DNA from 3 places in the Paenibacillus sp. FSL R5-0713 genome. Region 3 is predicted to be linked to each of the others. Evidence: predicted binding sites of a transcription regulator. Region 3 holds the regulator's gene; each other region holds the start of a gene.
What was found. The regulator Rex, encoded in region 3, represses fermentation and respiration genes when NADH is low (regulators of the CRP and FNR family bind a similar motif). The targets are predictions, from matches to a motif close to TTGTGAAATATTTCACAA.

Region 1 (4,299 bases), 2.6 Mb from region 3:
AAACTGCAATTCCTGTTGCAGCTTCTCCATGGCCTTCCGCAGGTCCTCACCTTTCCGGCGCAAGCCTACCTGACGAACCATCATTTTCTGTAATCGTAAGCGTCTTTCGGATACCGGCTTTTGCTCTTCCATGATCTTGTTGATCTTGCTATTCATGCCCGCAGATGAAGGCGCACCCGCTCTTGCTTGTAATGAACCAAGCGGAGGAAGAGATTGAATACGCTCAACAATTCTCCGACCAAATACAATCGCTTCTGATAAGGAGTTGCTTGCCAGTCGGTTAGCTCCATGCACTCCTGTAGAAGATACCTCGCCACAAGCAAATAATCGGGAGATACTGCTTTCTCCACTTAAATCCGTTTTCACGCCACCCATCATGTAATGGGCAGCAGGTGCAACGGGAATCCAGTCGGTTGTCATGTCCAATCCATAACGCATACAAGTCTCATATATGGTAGGAAACCGGTGCTTGATCATCTCTGGCTGTTCATGCGTAATGTCCAAATACACGAACGTACTGTTGGTGGACTCCATCTCACTAACAATCGCTCGTGCCACGATATCGCGTGGGGCCAGTTCAAGCTGGACATGATAACGATCCATGAAACGTTCGCCCTTCACATTGCGCAAGTATGCTCCTTCACCACGTACGGCTTCTGACACAAGGAAACGCGGGGCCCCCGGGTAACAAAGAGAGGTGGGGTGGAATTGGATAAATTCCATGTCACGCACGATAGCCCCAGCCCGGTAGGCCATTGCTACACCATCGGCAGTAGCTACATCCGGGTTCGTTGTGTATCGGTATAGTTGCCCTGCCCCGCCAGAGCAAAGAACGGTTGCCTGTGCTTTCACGAACACTTGCGATCCGTCATCCTTTTGAACCAGTGCGCCATTGCATTCCCCTCGCTCTGTAATCAGGTCAACAACAAAATGCTCATCCCATACTTCAATCCCGGGATGCTCATTCACTTCGACAGCAAGTGCACGTACAATCTCATATCCCGTGGCATCCCCGTTGGCATGCAAAATACGGCGGTGGCTATGCGCACCTTCCTGCGTCAATGCCAACTCGCCGTTCTCCAGATCAAACAAAGTACCCAGACGAATCAGTTCCTTCACTCCGTCCGGACCCTCATTCACCAATACCTCTACCGCCTCGGAGCGGCATAAGCCCGCTCCTGCAACAAGTGTGTCCTGCAAGTGGTAAGCAGGTGAATCATCCTCAGCAATAACCGCAGCGATTCCTCCCTGCGCATATCTGGTGTTACTTTCAAGTAATGACTTCTTCGTGATCATTAATACACGTTGTTGTTCACTGGCCTTAATAGCAGTAAACAAGCCAGCAATCCCTGAGCCTATAACGAGTACATCCGTCTCTACCATGGGTAGCGCAGACAGATCAAAATTAACTAAATATTGCGGTATCATGTTATTCACCTGTCTTGGAGCAAGAGTAGCGCATCCTATTTTACCAACAACATGCGCTCTAGTGATTCTCTGGCTTTGTCGGCAACAGCCGGTGGCACGTAGATCTGCGGCTTCATCGTTTCCAGGCATTTCACCAGTTTCTTCAAGTTGTTCACCTTCATATTGGGACATACGAGGAACTTGGTAGCAAAGTGGAACTGTTTATCCGGACTGTCCAGACGAAGCTGATATCCTGTGCCATCTTCGGTACCTACGATAAATTCCTTCGCTGATGAATTTTTGCAATACTCCAGAATAGCTGTTGTGCTGCCCACAAAATCACCCATTTCCACAACTTCAGGGCGACACTCTGGATGAACAACAAACTCTGCATTTGGATGCTTGGCTCTCATCTCCACCACATCCTTGACTGTGAGCATATCATGCGTGTTGCAGTAACCTTCCCAGATAATCATTTTTTTGTCTGTATGCTGCTGCACGTAATGTCCCAGGTTTTTATCAGGTACCCAAATAATCTCGTCGGAATCCACCGATTGAATAACCCGAACTGCATTCGCTGAAGTACAACAGATGTCAGTCTCAGCCTTAATCTCAGCCGAGGAATTGATATAAGTAACCACCTTGGCGTTAGGGTGTTGTGCTTTCAATTTGCGTAGTCCATCCACGTTCACCATATCTGCCATCGGGCAGCCCGCACGTTCATCCGGAATAATAACTGTTTTGTTCGGCGCCAGAATTTTAGCGCTTTCACCCATAAAATGAACACCACAGAAAACGATCACATCCGCATCGGTTTGTGCTGCTTTCTGGGCTAACAGAAACGAATCTCCACGGAAGTCAGCAACCTCCTGTACTTCGTCACGTTGGTAATAATGGGCAAGAATAATGGCATTACGTTCCTTCTTCAATTCCATCAGCCGCTCACGCAGCTCGCGGTTCATCTCAGCCTTGCGCTCTAAAGCCAGAGCTTCCACCTGTGATCCTCTCCTTTATCGGGACAGCGTCATGCGCTGTTTCGTAGGGCTAACCTAAGTCGTTAACATCGCTTGAGAAACGAATCACAAGCGGTTTAACAACTAATTTACACAACGTTCACGACTCTGTCAATAAATGAAAAAGGCCCAGTACTGCGCCTTAACCACCTGTTTGCTAACTGGTTCGCCATCTAACTCCCGTTTATCTTTATCTATCCTCTTTTAAAATAAAGGACAAAAAAAGAGAGCCCGAGGGCTCTCCTGATTTCACCTGCTATCCTAGCCAGATGGATTATGCATTAAGACGTTGGCTTCGTTCCACCATCATCCGGGTTATTGTTATTACCTTTTTCCAGATTCGGAGCTTCGTTTGGAATATCTCCGGCTGGTGGCTCAGGCGTTTCATCTTTACCTTGAATACGGACACGCACATCACCGATGTTGTCGATGATTGGCTCTCCGCCTTCAGTTGGTGTGCCTTCACCATCATTGTCGTTCTCTGCTTTTGGAGTTAAGGAACCTGTTTCGATCAATTGCTTGATCTGATCCATTTCCAAAGTCTCTACCTCAAGCAAAGTTTGAGCGATCAGATGCATCTCTTTTGAATGTTTAACAAGCAAGTCCTTACATTTCTCATAACATTCATTGATAAAGCGTTGCATTTCCTGATCAATCTCATACGCAATGGAATCCGAGTAATTCTGTTCATGACCGATATCCCGACCAAGGAATACCTGTCCTTGTGAACTTCCGAATTGCATAGGTCCCAATTTCTCACTCATTCCGTATTCCATAACCATGCTGCGAACAATACCTGTCGCTTGCTGGAAGTCACTGTATGCACCAGTACCAATCTCTCCGATGAACAATTCTTCAGCTACACGACCTCCGAGAAGTCCGGTTACTTTATCCAACAGTTCCTGCTTGGTAACCAGCATACGGTCTTCTTTTGGCAACATGATTACATATCCACCCGCACGTCCGCGCGGGATAATGGTCACTTTATGTACCATATCAGCATGTTCCAGGAAGTATCCTACAATGGTATGGCCTGCTTCGTGATAAGCAACGATTCGTTTCTCACGATCACTGATGACACGGCTTTTCTTCTCCGTACCAACGATGACACGGTCAATCGCTTCGTCAACTTCTTTCATGGAAATATCTTTACGATTACGACGTGCTGCGAGCAATGCCGCTTCGTTCAAGAGATTCTCCAAATCTGCACCAGAGAAACCTGTTGTACGTTTCGCGATAATATCCATCTTCACGTCTTTAGTCAGTGGTTTATTACGGGAATGTACTTTCAAGACAGCTTCACGACCTTTTACATCAGGGCGGTCAACCGTAATTTGACGGTCAAAACGTCCTGGACGCAGCAAGGCAGGGTCCAAAATATCTGCACGGTTCGTTGCAGCTACGATGATAATACCTTCGTTAGCTCCGAAACCGTCCATTTCAACGAGCAACTGGTTAAGTGTTTGCTCACGCTCATCGTGACCACCACCAAGACCAGCACCACGCTGACGTCCTACAGCATCAATCTCATCGATAAAGATGATACATGGCGCATTTTTCTTTGCATTTTCAAACAAATCACGTACACGTGATGCACCGACACCGACAAACATTTCCACGAAGTCGGAACCTGAAATACTGAAGAATGGTACACCCGCTTCACCGGCTACCGCACGAGCGAGCAACGTTTTACCTGTACCTGGAGGACCTACGAGCAATACGCCCTTAGGAATCCGTGCACCTACTGCTGCGAATTTACGAGGGTCCTTGAGGAAGTCTACAACCTCAACAAGTTCCTGTTTCTCTTCGTCAGCACCCGCAACATCTTCAAATGTAACCCGCTTCTTCTCTTCGTTATAGAGACGAGCACGGCTTTTAC
Region 2 (4,299 bases), 180 kb from region 3:
AATGTCTTGCTCTAGCGGTCTTCTACTTGCATATTACTTACATCGAGCCATGGAACGTACGGTTGATGACATCCAACTGTTGTTCACGAGTCAGTTTAATGAAGTTAACCGCATATCCGGATACCCGTACAGTCAGTTGCGGATAGTTTTCCGGGTGATCCATCGCATCAATCAGTTGCTGACGATCAAATACGTTAACGTTCAGATGATGAGCGTTTTGACCAAAGTAGCCATCCATCATCGCAGTGAGATTGGATTTACGTGTAGTCGCCTCTTTACCCAATGCTTTTGGCACGATGGAGAAGGTATTGGAAATCCCGTCAAGACTGTGTTCATAAGGCAATTTGGCTACAGAGCCAAGGGAAGCCAGTGCACCTTTTTTGTCACGACCATGCATTGGGTTCGCACCTGGAGCAAATGGTTCACCTGCTTTACGACCGTCCGGTGTAGTCCCTGTTTTCTTACCATATACCACGTTGGAAGTGATCGTCAGAACGGATTGTGTTGGTATTGCGTTACGGTATGCTTTGTGCTTACGAATCATGCCCATGAAGCTCTCAACCAGTTCAACAGCAATGCTGTCCACGCTATCTTCATTGTTACCGTAACAAGGGAAGTCGCCTTCAATTTCAAAATCAACAGCGATGCCTTGTTCGTTACGGATTGGTTTTACTTTGGCATATTTGATGGCACTCAGTGAATCTGCTGTAACCGAGAGACCCGCGATACCACAAGCCATCGTACGTACAATGTCACGGTCATGTAATGCCATTTCGATACGCTCATAGCTGTATTTATCGTGCATGTAGTGAATGACGTTGAGGGTGTTCATATACAGCTTCGCGAGCCACTCCATCATTGGTTTGAAGCGTTTCATGACTTCATTGTAATCCAGCACTTCACTAGTGATGGCAGGATACTCAGGTCCAACTTGTGCTCCGGATTTCTCGTCACGACCACCGTTGATCGCATACAGGAGAGCTTTTGCCAGGTTGGCACGAGCGCCGAAGAATTGCATTTGTTTCCCGATCTTCATCGCCGATACACAGCATGCAATACCGTAATCGTCACCATAGATTGGACGCATCAGGTCATCATTTTCATACTGGATTGAACTGGTTTCAATGGATACTTTGCTGCAATAATCTTTGAAAGCTTCTGGAAGCTTCGTGGACCATAGTACAGTCAGGTTCGGTTCTGGTGCAGGACCCAGGTTGTGCAGGGTATGCAGGAAACGGAAGCTGTTTTTCGTTACGCGTGTTTCACCATTCACTGACATACCGCCGATGGACTCCGTCACCCATGTTGGATCTCCACTGAACAGTTCGTTGTAATCCGGTGTACGCAGGAATTTGACAATCCGCAGTTTCATTACGAAATGGTCAACGAGTTCCTGAGCCTGTTCTTCGGACAGAATGCCTTCTTGCAGGTCACGTTCAATGTAGATATCCAGGAAAGAAGATACACGTCCCAGAGACATCGCAGCACCGTTCTGCTCTTTGATGGCAGCGAGATAACCGAAGTACAACCATTGGAACGCTTCTTTTGCAGTAGTCGCTGGCAAGGAAATATCGAACCCGTGCATATCACCCAATTGTTTCAATTCTTGCAATGCACGAATCTGCTCAGACAATTCTTCCCGCAGACGAATGACATCTTCATCAATAACATCAACTTCGAGTGCATTCAATTCACCTTTTTTGTTACGAATCAGGAAGTCTACCCCGTACAAAGCTACACGACGATAGTCACCGATGATCCGGCCACGGCCGTAAGCATCTGGCAGACCTGTAATAATCCCTGCTTTACGCGCTGCACGCATATCGGAAGTATAAGCATCGAATACACCCTGGTTATGTGTTTTGCGAATGTTTGTAAATATATCAATGACGCCTTGAGGCAATTCGAAGCCATATGCTTCACATGCATCAATCATCATCCGGATTCCGCCTGTTGGTTGAATGGAACGTCTGAATGGAGCATCCGTCTGAACGCCGACAATCTGTTCTTTGGATTGATCCAGATAACCTGGTTGGTGAGACACAATAGTCGCTGGTGTGTTCACATCAACATCAAGTACTCCGCCGTTATCCCGTTCTTTTTTGGTCAGATCAGATACGATCTCCCACAATTCTTTGGTATTCTGGGTTGCACCTGCTAGGAATGCTTCATCACCGTAATACGGAGTCAAGTTGTGTGCCAGAAAATCATTCACATCTACGGATTTGGTCCATGTTCCTTTGGTAAAGTTTCTCCAGCCTGTTTGTTGTTTGACATCTTTTTCAATCACCGACATCTTAATCCCTCCACTAATTTGGATTTCTGGACACATAACATCTTGCTTCATTCGTAGCATTGTGTGCCCAGAGCCGCGATTAATGTGAATTGTTTCACATAAACCGGATCATGTTCTCTCTACCTGGGAACCGGAACCGCGGGATGAATGTTTTTCTTACATTTTCAGTATACGTCTTGAGGCTTTCATCATCTGTGATTTTTGTCACAAAGTCAGTGAACTAACTCACTCCACCTGCGCTGTGTCCCATTGAACCCCCTTTAGATTCACACTTAGCCACTGCGCGGGCAGAACAACCTTCCAATCGCTGCTCACTATTTAAATTTACTGAAAAAGCGAATGAACATTAGGTGCCGTACACTGGCCACTGCAAGTAGAGAACAACCTTCCGATCGCTGTTATCCCCGGATTTTTTGATTCACTTTTTCAAAGGTGAAAATCCAGTGATAAAGGCGAACGCTCCGCTTCTTCAGGTTTTTTCTCTCCTCTCCGTTATCGTGTACATGTGTAATTCAACTGATAATACAAAAGGTCAAAATTTATTTCAAAGATGCAAGCTTCGCTTTTTCAGGTTTTTTCTGCCCACTCCGTTATTGTGTGAATATCTGGGTCAAACGACCTCATCACGGATTCCGGGTAACCTCTTTAGGACCATTGCTCCGTTAAACTCGGAGCAAACAAGGACTTAGGACTATTTCCTGAAAAACAGATGCTTCGCTTTTCTGTTTTTCTGCCCATTCTGCTTTGTTCGTCATCGTGTTAATATCTCACTCAATCACGAATTCCGTGTAACCTCTAAAAAGACGGCAATCGGGGCTCCCCTCTCGGGGAACCCTGATCTTCTTGCCGTAAGGCAGGTTTCGTTCTTTGTTATTCAAACTTTCCGTAGAAAGCGTTGCGGTACACATCAGCCAGTTCAGTTACCAGCGGCAACTTCGGATTGGCGGTTGTACATTGGTCTTCGAAGGCACGGTCTGCCAGATAATCTACATGTGCTTCGAAGTCTTTGGCATCAAATCCGATTTCTTGGAACGATTCTTCAATGCCCAATGTTTTGTTCAGTTTGCGAATGGCATTAATAAGACTGGTTACGCCTTCTTCTGTTGTACGTGCAGGCAATCCTAGAATCCGGGCAATTTCGGCATACCGTTCATCCGCTACAAAGTGCGAATATTTCGGGAACGATGCAAATTTGGTCGGTTTTTTCGCGTTGTAACGAATGACGTGTGGCATCAGGATTGCGTTGGTGCGTCCGTGTGCGGTGTGGTACTGACCGCCCCATTTGTGCGCCAAGCTGTGGTTAATGCCCAGGAATGCGTTGGCAAACGCCATACCGGCAATGGTGGAAGCATTATGCATTTTCTCACGTGCCAGTTTGTCACCTTGCAGTGCCGATTGCTCCAGGTATTGGAATACCAGTTGAATCGCTTTGATCGCAAGGCCATCCGTGTAATCATTCGCCATGACAGACACATAAGCTTCAATCGCATGAGTCAGTACGTCCATACCTGTATCTGCAACGGCTGTTCTAGGCAGAGAGTATACGAATTCCGGATCGACAATCGCTACGTCTGGTGTCAGCTCATAGTCGGCCAATGGATATTTGGTATTCCCTTGATTTTTATCTGTGATAACCGCGAACGATGTTACTTCAGAACCTGTACCGGATGTCGTTGGAATCGCTACAAATTTCGCTTTTACGCCGAGACGTGGATATTTGTAGATCCGTTTGCGGATATCCATGAATTTTTGTTTCAGATCGTTAAAGTCCGTGTCCGGATATTCATAGAACAACCACATGGCTTTCGCAGCATCCATCGGTGATCCCCCGCCGAGTGCGATAATGCAGTCTGGCTGGAAGCGGCGCATCATTTCGGTTCCGCGATCTACCGTTGTTGTGGATGGATCTGGCTCCACATCGGAGAATACTTCGATTGCTACCGGCATTTGGCGTTGACGCAGATAATGTTCTACCTTTTCAACATATCCCAGTTTCACCATCA
Region 3 (4,299 bases):
CCTGAAGGATACGCTGGATCATTACGAAGAGCGTGAAGCGCAGACCCAGATGTTCAGCAGTGTAAGGCAAGCCCTGGATGAAGAGAAACATCTCTTGATCGAAGCTGGAACAGGTACCGGTAAATCTCTGGGTTATCTGCTGCCAGCGATATACGAAAGTGTGAAACAAGAACAGAAAGTCATGGTCAGCACGCATACGATCAATTTGCAGGAGCAATTGAGAGAGCGAGATATTCCGATGTTGACCCAAGTGGTTCCGTTTCCGTTTAAGGCTGCTGTCTTCAAAGGACGTGGACATTACCTGTGCCTGCGCAAATTTGAACACAAAATCAATAAACGTGAATTCGCCACGCCCAAAGAGGATTATTTCACAGCCGCTCAGATGATCGTGTGGCTCACACAGACTGAAACTGGAGATGATGAGGAGCTTAACCTTAGCGGACGCGGAGGCGACTTCTGGGAGACGGTACAGAGCGAATCCGAGTCCTGTCTGGGAAGATCCTGCCCATGGTTCCGCAAATGTTTCTATCATCGCGCCAAACATGAGGCCGGGTTGTCTGATATCGTAATAACCAATCACTCCAAATTGTTTACGGATGTCAAAGCAGCACATCAGTTGTTGCCAGCCTATGAGAGTCTTGTGATCGATGAGGCCCATCATCTCGAGGATGTAGCGGGTAAACATCTTGGAATGCATATGAAATACTTCACGTTGGTTCATACCCTGACCCGTCTGTTCAAAGACAGTCGTAATGGACAATTGCCTATGCTTCGTTCGCAGTTATCCGGGCATGAAAATTCGGTGCAATGGGGCTCCATGGTGGATCAGATGTTCCCGCTGGCTGTTGAGGTGAAGGAGCTTTGGGATCGTATGAGCGATGCCCTGTTCGGTCTTTTGCCTGAACGAAGTGATGCTTCACCGGGAGAGACAGGGCAATTTTCCCTGCGCCTGAAGGCATCTCAGAAACCTGCGAAATGGCAGGAGTTGCAGGATCTGGAGAACCAGATCTATGTGACTCTGGGCGATTTGGTTCGCAAAGGGGACAAATTGCTGCTTGAGGTGAAAGAGGATCAGGATGATTATCAATCGGATAGTCTGATTACGGACATTACAGGACTGCTGAAAGATCTGACCACATTGAAGGAGAATCTGCGATTCTTCATGCGTATGGATGATGCCAAAACGGTGTACTGGATGGAAGCCAGCGGTCAGTTCCGCAGTAAATCTCTTCAACTGTACGCCGTACCTGTCGATGTCAGTGCACAACTGAAGGATTTGTTCTTTGATAAAAAGAAAAGTGTTGTGCTTACATCGGCTACGCTCTCTGTAGATAAGTCATTCCAGTTCATGATTGAGCAGCTTGGCTTACAGGAAGCCTCTGAGAATAATCGGCTGTTAACGTCGATGCTGCCATCACCTTTTAATTATCGTGATCAGGCACTTCTAGTGATTCCGCGTGATTTCCCGAGTGTGAAAGGCAGTGTGGGTGATGCGCACTTTGTCAATATGCTGGTGCAATCACTCGCAGAGACCGCAATTGCCACGCGTGGACGCATGATGGTTCTGTTTACTTCATACAAGATGCTGCGACAGGTCTATGATCCACTGAAGGAGGCACTGTCTGGTAACGACATCTCTTTGTTGGGTCAAGGTGTGGACAGTGGAAGCCGCTCCAAGTTGACTCGCAGGTTCCAGGATGCCAAAGCTACGGTACTCTTGGGCACAAGCAGCTTCTGGGAGGGTGTAGATATCCCGGGAGAAGCACTGACCTGTCTCGCTATTGTGCGTCTGCCTTTCCAGCCGCCGAATCATCCGTTGGTTGAAGCCAAGAGTGAATTGCTCCAGGAGCAAAAGAAAAATCCATTCATGAAACTGTCTGTGCCGCAAGCGGTCATTCGCTTCAAGCAAGGATTTGGCCGATTGGTGCGAACAGCGAAGGACAGAGGTATTGTCATTGTTTATGATACACGTGTGATCGAAGCGTACTATGGCAAATTCTTTTTATATTCATTACCTGGTCCCAAAATGGAGCATATGCTCACGGAGCAGATGGTTCCACGGATTACCGAGTGGTTAGAAAAACCTGTTAATGAACAAGAATAATGGTTGATTTTGTTTGTTATATCATTGCATGACACTATCGTTTGGCGTTAAACTTTATTAGATATTTCCGTATCCGATTAAAGCAGTTGCACGTAAGAACTTATAACCTAAATTACAAAGAGCATTCTGTATAAAATGTCACGTCTATCTTTGAGTTTATACAGAATGCTCATCTTTTCATCTATTATTTTATCGTGGCATTGGTAAGGGGGAGCAAGAATGAAATCGGATAAAATTTCGGAAGCGGTGGTACGACGTCTGCCTGTATACTTGCGCTATTTGAACGAGTTGCATCAGCGTGAGGTGGCTACTGTTTCTTCTCAAGAGCTTGGACAGAGGCTGGATCTGAATCCGGCCCAAATTCGAAAAGACCTGGCTTACTTCGGTGATTTTGGTCGAAAAGGGATCGGGTATGATGTATCCTATTTGATCGAGAAAATTCGTCACATTCTCAAAATTGATCAGCAAATTAATGTAGCTTTGGTAGGTGCGGGTAACCTGGGACAGGCCTTGTCCAACTACAACGCATATCTGAAAGACAACATGAAGATTGTTGCTGTATTCGATGCATATGGACCGAAGATTGGTAGTCAAATCAACAGTTTGACGGTAAAACCAATGAATGAATTGACGGAAGCGGTTAAGACAGATAACATCCGCATCGGAATTATTACAGTTCCGGATACGGAAGCTCAAAATGTAGCCGATCAACTTATTGAGTCGGGAATCGAAGCGATTCTTAATTTTGCACCAACTATTCTAAAAACACCGCCACATATCCGCATTCACCATGCTGACTTTACAACGGATCTGCTTAGTTTGGCCTATTACTTGGAGACTGGAAAGGACGACGAGGAAGATGACAACAAATAGATGGGTAATTCACAACGGCAAATTTGCCGTTAATGAAGGCACTACATGGAACGTGGTTCATGGATACATGGTTGTCGAGAATGACAAGATTGTGCATATTGGTGAGACATTGCCGGATGGAGACGAAAATTGTACCAAAGTGGATGGAAAAGGATTGTTCTTCCTGCCGGGTCTGATCAATACGCATGGTCATGCAGCGATGTCGTTGCTCAGAGGACACGGGGACGATCTTGCGTTACAAGTATGGTTGCAGGAAAAAATGTGGCCGATGGAAGCAAAAATGACTTCTCAAGACGTATATTGGGGAACTTCGCTATCCGTGCTTGAAATGTTGAAAGGCGGAACTACAGCTTTCCTGGACATGTATGATCACATGGATCAGGTTGCCAAAGTTGTGGAACAATCCGGCGTTAGAGCAGCACTGGCACGTGGTGTAATAGGACTGTGCTCGGAAGAAGAGCAATTGCGGAAGCTGGAGGAGTCGGCAGCGTTTGCGCGTGAGTGGAATGGACAGGCAGATGGTCGCATCACAACCGTAATCTCGCCACACGCACCATATACATGCCCTCCTGACTACATAGAGAAGCTTGTACAAGTCGCAAATGATCTTAACCTTCCTCTGCATACACATATGTCGGAAACGCTTCGTGAAGTGGAGCAGAACGTTACAGACTATGGACTGCGTCCTGTGGCACATCTGGAGAAACTGGGCTTTTTCTCCCGTCCATCCCTGGTAGCACATGCGGTGCATCTAAATGATGAAGAGATTGAAATTTTGGCCCGCCATGATGTGGCTGTATCCCATAACCCGGGAAGTAACCTGAAACTCGCTTCCGGTGTTGCGCGGGTACCTGCGTTACTGAAAGCAGGAGTTACCGTGTCACTCGGAACCGACGGACCGGCAAGCAACAACAACCTGGATATGTTTGAAGAAATGAGACTGGCTGCATTGATTCACAAAGGTGTGTCTGGTGATCCGACTGCCGTGCCAGCGGGCGAAGCGTTACTACTCGGAACTTCATATGGTGCTAAATCCATCTTCCTGAACAATACCGGTGCGCTTCAGGTAGGCATGAAGGCTGATTTCATCGCCCTGGACATTGAACAGGCACACTTCTACCCACATACAGACCTGATCTCGCATACGATTTATTCAGCCTCTGCCAAAGATGTGGAGCACGTATGGGTAGATGGGAAACAAGTGGTTAAACATGGCGAATGTCTGACGCTGGATGAAGAACGCATTTTGCGTGAGTCTCAATTGGCATTTGATGGTTTGCTTGCTCGTTAATTGCATTGCGGAGCATCATAGGGAAAGGAAG

Region 1: a site for Rex is predicted at 2,475-2,492, ahead of nadA (quinolinate synthase NadA). Genes of this name have one in related genera too.
Region 2: a site for Rex is predicted at 2,379-2,396, ahead of pflB (formate C-acetyltransferase). Genes of this name have one in related genera too.

What each region holds. Positions count from the first base shown of each region.
Region 1 is NZ_CP150229.1:64,398-68,696, reverse strand. It holds gene nadB (L-aspartate oxidase) at 1-1,428, opposite strand, end outside; gene nadA (quinolinate synthase NadA) at 1,464-2,402, opposite strand; gene ftsH (ATP-dependent zinc metalloprotease FtsH) at 2,702-4,299, opposite strand, start outside.
Region 2 is NZ_CP150229.1:4,420,457-4,424,755, forward strand. It holds gene pflB (formate C-acetyltransferase) at 38-2,296, opposite strand; gene adhE (bifunctional acetaldehyde-CoA/alcohol dehydrogenase) at 3,167-4,299, opposite strand, start outside.
Region 3 is NZ_CP150229.1:4,237,560-4,241,858, reverse strand. It holds gene dinG (ATP-dependent DNA helicase DinG) at 1-2,104, shown strand, start outside; gene MKZ12_RS18775 (redox-sensing transcriptional repressor Rex) at 2,324-2,977, shown strand; gene MKZ12_RS18770 (amidohydrolase) at 2,964-4,268, shown strand.